Regions from separate parts of the Streptomyces sp. M92 genome, predicted to be linked through region 1. Evidence: predicted binding sites of a transcription regulator. Region 1 holds the regulator's gene; the other holds the start of a gene.

The links. The regulator HrcA, encoded in region 1, represses chaperone genes, less so after heat shock. The targets are predictions, from matches to a motif close to TTNGCACTCNGNNNNNCNGAGTGCNAA.
Region 2: groL (chaperonin GroEL) is a predicted target of HrcA. The motif match lies at 1,739-1,765, and genes of this name have one in related genera.

What each region holds. Positions count from the first base shown of each region.
Region 1 covers NZ_CP101137.1:800,987-805,193, forward strand. The annotation lists gene M6G08_RS03650 (nitronate monooxygenase) at 1-314, opposite strand, end outside; gene dnaJ (molecular chaperone DnaJ) at 426-1,562, opposite strand; gene hrcA (heat-inducible transcriptional repressor HrcA) at 1,563-2,579, opposite strand; gene M6G08_RS03665 (MBL fold metallo-hydrolase) at 2,774-3,508, shown strand; gene M6G08_RS03670 (DUF3097 domain-containing protein) at 3,543-4,207, shown strand, end outside.
Region 2 covers NZ_CP101137.1:7,646,712-7,650,918, reverse strand. The annotation lists gene thrC (threonine synthase) at 1-574, shown strand, start outside; gene M6G08_RS35290 (MoaD/ThiS family protein) at 710-985, shown strand; gene M6G08_RS35285 (cold-shock protein) at 1,392-1,595, shown strand; gene groL (chaperonin GroEL) at 1,927-3,552, shown strand; gene M6G08_RS35275 (NADH:flavin oxidoreductase) at 3,756-4,207, shown strand, end outside.

The DNA of each region.
Region 1 (4,207 bases):
CACTCGGGGTCGCCGAGTTCCGTCTCGTACCAGGCGGCCTCGCCGGCCAGCTGGTGGGCGTAGACGCCGACGGCGGACGGGTCGGCCGTCTCGGGCTGCGGCATGAAGAGGTTGACGCCGAAGGGGCGGGCCGTCAGTCCCCGCAGCTGCTTGATCTCCTGGTACATCCCGTCCGCGGTCTTGTACCCGGCGGCGAGGAATCCCAGCCCTCCCGCATCGCAGACCGCGGCGGCGAGCTGCGGCACGGAGACGCCGCCCGCCATGGGTGCCTGCACGATCGGACAGGGGAAGAGATCGGTCAGTGCGGAGGACATGAGCGCATGTTGTCACGTCCTCCGAACAAGTCCGAATCCGGGCTTCCGTTGGCATACGCCAGGAGCATCCGCATCGGGAGGCTCCTGGCGTCCTACCTCGACAGGTGCCCGTCAGCGCCCGTTGAAGGCGTCCTTCAGGCGGGAGAAGAGGCCCTGCTGACCCGGTTGGAACTGCCCCTGCGGACGCTCCTCGCCGCGCATCTTGGCGAGCTCGCGCAGCACGCGTTCCTGTTCGGGGTCGAGCTTGGTCGGGGTGGTCACCTCGACGTGGACGATCAGGTCGCCCCGGCCGCCGCCGCGCAGGTGGGTGACGCCCCGGCCGTGCAGCGGGATCGACTGGCCGGACTGGGTGCCCGGGCGGATGTCGACCTCCTCCATGCCGTCGAGGGTCTCCAGCGGCACCTTCGTGCCGAGGGCCGCCGCCGTCATCGGGATGGTGACCGTGCAGTGCAGGTCGTCGCCGCGCCGCTGGAAGGTCGAGTGCGGCAGTTCGTGGATCTCGACGTACAGGTCGCCGGCGGGACCGCCGCCGGGGCCGACCTCGCCCTCGCCCGCGAGCTGGATGCGGGTGCCGTTGTCGACGCCCGCCGGGATCTTCACGGTGAGGGTGCGGCGGGAGCGGATGCGGCCGTCGCCCGCGCACTCGGGGCACGGGGTCGGGACCACCGTGCCGAAGCCCTGGCACTGGGGGCAGGGCCGCGAGGTCATGACCTGGCCCAGGAAGGACCGGGTGACCTGCGAGACCTCGCCGCGGCCGCGGCACATGTCACACGTCTGGGCCGAGGTGCCCGGGGCGGCGCCCTCGCCGTTGCAGGTGTTGCAGACGACGGCCGTGTCGACCTGGATGTCCTTGGTCGTGCCGAAGGCCGCCTCGTCCAGCTCGACCTCGATACGGATCATGGCGTCCTGGCCCCGGCGGGTGCGCGAGCGCGGTCCGCGCTGCGACGCCGTGCCGAAGAACGCGTCCATGATGTCCGAGAAGTTCCCGAAGCCGCCCGCGCCGAAGCCGCCGGCTCCGCCGCCGCCCGCCTGGGACATCGGGTCTCCGCCGAGGTCGTAGACCTGCTTCTTCTGCGGGTCCGACAGCACCTCGTAGGCGGCGTTGATCTCCTTGAACCGCTCCTGGGTCTTCGGATCGGGGTTGACGTCCGGGTGCAGCTCGCGCGCGAGCCTCCGGAACGCCTTCTTGATCTCGTCCTGGGAGGCGTCGCGGCGCACGCCGAGTACGGCGTAGTAGTCCGTGGCCACCTACGACTCCGCCAGGATCTGTCCGACGTACCGTGCCACTGCGCGTACCGCTCCCATCGTTCCCGGGTAGTCCATGCGGGTCGGTCCGACCACGCCGAGCTTGGCAACCGCCTCGCCGCCCGAACCGTAGCCCACCGACACGACGGACGTGGAGTTGAGTCCTTCGTGGGCGTTCTCATGACCGATACGGACGGTCACGCCCGGATCCTTCGCCTCGCCGAGCAGCTTGAGGAGCACGACCTGCTCCTCCAGCGCCTCGAGCACCGGCCGGATCACCAAGGGGAAGTCGTGCCCGAAGCGGGTGAGATTGGCGGTGCCGCCGATCATCAGCCGCTCCTCGTTCTCCTCGACCAGCGTCTCCAGGAGAGTGGAGAGCACGGTGGAGACCGTACCCCGGTCCTCGGCCTCGAAGGCCTCCGGGAGGTCCTCCACCAGACCGGGCACGTCCGTGAACCGCCGCCCCGCCACCCGGCTGTTGAGCCGCGCCCGCAGATCGGCGAGGGACGCCTCGCCGAACGGCGCCGGGCAGTCGACCATGCGCTGCTCGACCCGCCCGGTGTCCGTGATCAGCACGAGCATCAGACGCGCGGGCGCGAGCGAGAGCAGCTCGACGTGGCGCACGGTCGAGCGGGTCAGCGACGGGTACTGCACGACGGCGACCTGCCGGGTGAGCTGCGCGAGCAGCCGCACCGTGCGGGCCACGACGTCGTCGAGGTCGACGGCGCCCTCCAGGAAGTTCTGGATGGCGCGGCGCTCGGGCGCGGTCATCGGCTTGACGCCGGCCAGCTTGTCGACGAAGAGCCGGTAGCCCTTGTCGGTCGGGATGCGTCCCGCGCTGGTGTGCGGCTGGGCGATGAACCCCTCGTCCTCCAGGGCCGCCATGTCGTTGCGCACGGTGGCCGGGGAGACGCCGAGGTTGTGCCGCTCGGTGAGGGCCTTGGAACCGACGGGCTCCTCGGTGCCGACGTAGTCCTGGACGATGGCGCGCAGCACCTTCAGCCTGCGTTCACTGAGCATCGCGCACACCTCCAGAAGTCGTCGGTCCGTTGTCCTGCCTGTCTGTCCTGGCACTCACGGTGCGCGAGTGCCAGACTTCCCCGGCCCAGTGTACGGCTGTGGGGTACACCCACGGCAAGGCCGGGCACCGGGCCGGTCACCGCCGGTACGGTGCCGCCGCGCCGGGGCGCGCGTGCCCCGATAGCGTCGCCGTCATGAGCGTGACTTGGGAAGAGCTGGGGTGGGAGCGGCTGGCCCCGGGGGTGGGGCGGTGCCGCCTGCCGGGGTGGGACTGCACGGCGGGGCTGGTGGTCGGCGCGGGCGCCGCGCTGCTCGTGGACGCCGGGTCGAGCCTCTCCGAGGGCGCCCGGTTGCGCGCCGCGGCGCAGGCGCTCGCCGGTCACCGTGTGACGCATCTCGCGCTGACCCACCCGCACTTCGACCACGTCTTCGGCGCGGCGGCGTTCGCGGGGGCGGAGGTGTACGGGGCGGTGGGCACCGGCGCGGTGTTCGCTCGGGGCGGACACGGGCGGGAGGCGCTGTGCGCGGACGCGGAGGCGGAAGGGCTGGAGGCGCGGTCCGCTCAGGAGGCGGCCGACGCGCTGGTCGGCGTCCGGCACGAGGTGTGCGGCGAGTGGACCCTCGACCTGGGCGGCGGCCGGCAGGTCCTGCTGGCCAACGTGGGCCCCGGGCACACCGGCCACGACCTGGCGGTGCTGGTGCCGGGCGAGGTGGAGGTCGTCTTCTGCGGCGACCTGGTCGAGGAGTCCGGCGAGCCGCAGGCGGGCCCCGACGCCGTACCGACCCGGTGGCCGGCCGCGCTGGACCGGCTGCTGGAGCTGGGCGGCGAGGACGCGCTGTACGTGCCGGGGCACGGCGCGGTGGTGGACGCGGCGTTCGTGCGGGCCCAACGGGACGCGCTGGCGGCACGCTTCGGCGTGTCGCGCTGATCTTGGGGCCTGGGTTCCTCGTATCGTCGGGAGAATGCGCCAGTACTCCGCCGACCTGACCCCTCCGTGGAAGAAGCCGCAGCCGGTACCGGAGGTTCCGGCCGACCCCGGCCTGGTGGTCGAGGAGCCCGGCACCGGGTTCTGCGGCGCGGTGATCGGCTGCGAGGCCGGCACGGTGACCCTGGAGGACCGCTTCGGCAAGCACCGGGTCTTCCCGATGGAACCGCGCGGCTTCCTGCTGGAGGGGCGGGTGGTGACGCTGGTGCGGCCCTCGTCGTCCTCGGGTCCGGTGCGGCCCTCCCGTACGGCGTCGGGTTCGGTGGCGGTCCCGGGGGCCCGCGCGCGGGTGGCGCGCGCCGGGCGCATCTACGTCGAGGGGCGGCACGACGCCGAGCTGGTCGAGAAGGTGTGGGGCGACGACCTGCGCATCGAGGGCGTGGTGGTGGAGTACCTGGGGGGTGTCGACGACCTGCCGTCGATCGTCGCCGACTTCGCGCCGGGACCGGACGCGCGGCTCGGCGTCCTGGTGGACCATCTGGTGCCCGGCTCGAAGGAGTGGCGGATCGCGGAGTCCGTGACGAGCGAGCACGCGCTGGTCGTGGGCCACCCGTACATCGACATCTGGGAGGCGGTGAAGCCGTCGTCGCTTGGGATCGAGGGCTGGCCCCGGGTGCCGCGCGGTCAGGACTGGAAGACGGG
Region 2 (4,207 bases), 6.8 Mb from region 1:
GTACGAGATCTGCGAGCAGCTCGGCTGGCGGCTGCCCGACCAGATCGTCGTCCCGATCGCCTCCGGCTCCCAGCTCACGAAGATCGACAAGGGTCTTCAGGAGCTGATCAAGCTCGGGCTGGTCGAGGACAAGCCGTACAAGATCTTCGGCGCCCAGGCCGAGGGCTGCTCGCCGGTGTCCACCGCGTATAAGGCCGGGCACGACGTCGTACGCCCGCAGAAGCCGGACACCATCGCCAAGTCGCTGGCGATCGGCAACCCGGCGGACGGGCCGTACGTCCTCGACATCGCGCGCCGCACGGGCGGTGCCGTGGAGGACGTGACCGACGAGCAGGTCGTCGACGCGATCAAGCTGCTCGCCCGCACGGAGGGCATCTTCGCGGAGACCGCCGGCGGTGTGACGGTGGGCGTGACCAAGAAGCTCGTCGAGGACGGCGTGCTGGACCCGGCGCTGACCACGGTCGTGCTGAACACGGGGGATGGTCTGAAGACGCTGGACGCGGTGGCGGGTACGGGGCTCACCGCGACGATTCGTCCCAGCCTGGATTCGTTCCGCGAGGCCGGTCTCGCGTAGCGCTGCTCGTTCTTCGTCTGCGGGCCGGTGGGGGCTGGTTCGCGCCCGCGCGGCGGTAGCCGCATATTCGACACGGCCCCCGCGCCCCCGGGGCGCTGCCCCACCGTCTGTGAAAATCCGACCGGAGGTCTTGAAGTGAGCGTCACCGTCCGTATCCCGACCATTCTGCGCACCTACACGGGTGGGCAGGCCGAGGTCAGCGCCGACGGCGCGAACCTCGGGGAGGTCATCGCCGACCTGGAGAAGAACCACACCGGCATCGCCGCCCGCGTCCTGGACGACCAGGGCAAGCTGCGCCGTTTCGTCAACGTGTACGTCAACGACGACGACGTGCGTTTCGAGCAGGGCCTGGAGACCGCCACGCCGGACGGCGCGGGCGTCTCCATCATCCCGGCGGTCGCCGGCGGCTGACACGCCTCGTAGTGCCCATTGCCCCCTCCGTGAGAGAAGCGGAGGGGGCAATTCCATGTGATTGAGCGCGGTAGAGTTGGGGAACGCGCTCCCGATCGAAGATCCCGGAGCCCTGAGTTCCTGCTTTGCGTCCGACAAGATGCAGCCAAAATGCAGACGCATTTCGCGGCTTTTGCTCCTTTTGTGTCACCCGACTTGACCCGAATTCAGGCGAAAGCTCGCCATATTTCGGACCGGGTGCGTCCAGATTTCTCGTCCGATTGACCTGTTGCAGACGGCAGTTGGACAGATACATTCAGCCGCGGTCGACGCGTTCCGGCGCACGCCCCCAGTCGTGGGGGGTGAGGTCTGACCCGGGTCCGCGAAGTGCGGATCTGTGCAAGGGCCAGTAATAGGGGAGTTAGGCATGGCTCAGGGCACCGTCAAGTGGTTCAACGCGGAGAAGGGGTACGGCTTCATCGCGGTCGACGGTGGTGCGGATGTTTTCGTCCACTACAGCGCGATTCAGATGGACGGCTACCGCACCCTCGAAGAAGGCCAGCGGGTCGAGTTCGAGATCTCGCAGGGTCAGAAGGGCCCACAGGCCGACATGGTTCGCCTCAGCGCCTGAGACGTTCGGCCACCGCAAGCAACCGGTTCTTCTCCGAAGGGCCCGCACCTCACCCGGGGTGCGGGCCCTTCGGGCTGCCCGGACGGACGCCCCGGTTCCCTGTTCGCGGGTGGCTGAGCGTGCGGCCCGATCCTCGGTAGGCGCTTGCACTCGATGGGGGCGAGTGCTAATCATTGCGTTAGCACTCTGAAGGTGAGAGTGACAACGAAGGACCGGGTCGGTGAGGCCCGCGGGCCGGGTGGGGAAGGAACCACGAGGCCGGCGAGCCGTCCGTCGCGGGCGCGGGCGCGGTCCGAAGGAATCACCCCCAGTCCTGGAGGGACCACTTCACATGGCCAAGATCATCGCGTTCGACGAGGAGGCGCGGCGCGGCCTCGAGCGCGGCATGAACCAGCTCGCGGACGCCGTCAAGGTGACGCTCGGCCCCAAGGGCCGCAACGTCGTCCTCGAGAAGAAGTGGGGCGCGCCCACGATCACCAACGACGGCGTCTCCATCGCCAAGGAGATCGAGCTCGAGGACCCGTACGAGAAGATCGGCGCCGAGCTGGTCAAGGAAGTCGCCAAGAAGACGGACGACGTCGCCGGTGACGGTACGACCACGGCGACCGTTCTCGCCCAGGCCCTCGTCAAGGAAGGCCTGCGCAACGTCGCGGCCGGCGCCAACCCGATGGCCCTGAAGCGCGGTATCGAGAAGGCCGTCGAGGCCGTCTCCGCCGCCCTGCTGGAGCAGGCGAAGGACGTCGAGACCAAGGAGCAGATCGCCTCCACGGCCTCCATCTCCGCCGCCGACACCCAGATCGGCGAGCTGATCGCCGAGGCCATGGACAAGGTCGGCAAGGAAGGCGTCATCACCGTCGAGGAGTCCCAGACCTTCGGTCTGGAGCTGGAGCTCACCGAGGGTATGCGCTTCGACAAGGGCTACATCTCGGCGTACTTCGCCACCGACATGGAGCGTATGGAGGCGTCGCTCGACGACCCGTACATCCTCATCGCCAACTCCAAGATCGGCAACGTCAAGGACCTGCTGCCGCTCCTGGAGAAGGTCATGCAGTCGGGCAAGCCGCTGCTGATCATCGCCGAGGACGTCGAGGGCGAGGCCCTGTCGACCCTGGTCGTCAACAAGATCCGCGGCACCTTCAAGTCCGTCGCCGTCAAGGCCCCGGGCTTCGGCGACCGCCGCAAGGCCATGCTCGGCGACATCGCCATCCTCACGGGCGGCGAGGTCATCTCCGAGGAGGTCGGCCTCAAGCTGGAGAACGCGTCCCTGGACCTCCTGGGCCGCGCCCGCAAGGTCGTCATCACCAAGGACGAGACCACCATCGTCGACGGCGCCGGCTCGACCGACCAGGTCAACGGCCGCGTCAACCAGATCCGCGCCGAGATCGAGAACAGCGACTCGGACTACGACCGCGAGAAGCTCCAGGAGCGCCTGGCGAAGCTGGCCGGCGGCGTGGCCGTCATCAAGGCCGGTGCCGCCACCGAGGTCGAGCTCAAGGAGCGCAAGCACCGCATCGAGGACGCCGTCCGCAACGCGAAGGCGGCCGTCGAGGAGGGCATCGTCGCCGGTGGTGGCGTGGCCCTGCTCCAGGCCTCCCAGGTCTTCGAGAAGCTGGAGCTGTCGGGTGACGAGGCGACCGGCGCCAACGCCGTGAAGCTCGCCCTGGAGGCCCCGCTGAAGCAGATCGCCGTCAATGGTGGTCTCGAGGGCGGCGTCGTCGTGGAGAAGGTCCGCAACCTGACCGTCGGCCACGGCCTGAACGCCGCGTCCGGTGAGTACGTCGACATGATCGCCGAGGGCATCATCGACCCGGCGAAGGTGACCCGTTCCGCGCTGCAGAACGCCGCCTCCATCGCCGCGCTGTTCCTCACCACCGAGGCCGTCATCGCCGACAAGCCGGAGAAGGCCGCCGCGGCCGGTGCTCCGGGCGGCATGCCGGGCGGTGACATGGACTTCTGATCGACCGGTTCCGGTTGATCGACCGTCCAGTACGGACCGAGGGCGGCACTCCCGACAGGGGGTGCCGCCCTCGGGCGTTCGGTGCTGTGAGCTGAGCCACTGAGGCCGGGTGGCCGGAATGCGCGCGGCGGGCGGGCCTGTTGCCCCCGAAGGAACAACATGCGCATGCACATACCGACTGGTACCTCCGGAGGAGCCCCCACGTGACCGTCACCGCCGCCGACGCCGCCTCGCGCGCCGCCCAGACCCTCGCCCGCCCGGCCACCATCAACGGCCTGACCGTCCCCAACCGCATCGCGATGGCCCCGATGACGCGGATGTTCTCGCCGGGCGGCGTCCCCGGCGACGACGTGGTCTCGTACTACTCCCGCCGTGCCGCCGCCGGTGTCGGCCTGATCGTCACCGAGGGGACCTACGTCGGCCACCAGTCCGCCGGGCTCAGCGACCGCGTGCCGCGCTTTCACGGCGAGGAGCAGCTGGCCGGCTGGGCGAAGGTCGCCGAGGCGGTGCACGCGGCGGGCGGCACGATCGTGCCGCAGCTGTGGCACATCGGCATGGTCCGCAAGCAGGGCGAGCAGCCCTTCCCCGAGGCCCCCGCCGTCGGCCCCTCCGGTCTGCGCATCGGCGAGGACGAGGTCACCGGCAAGGCGATGAC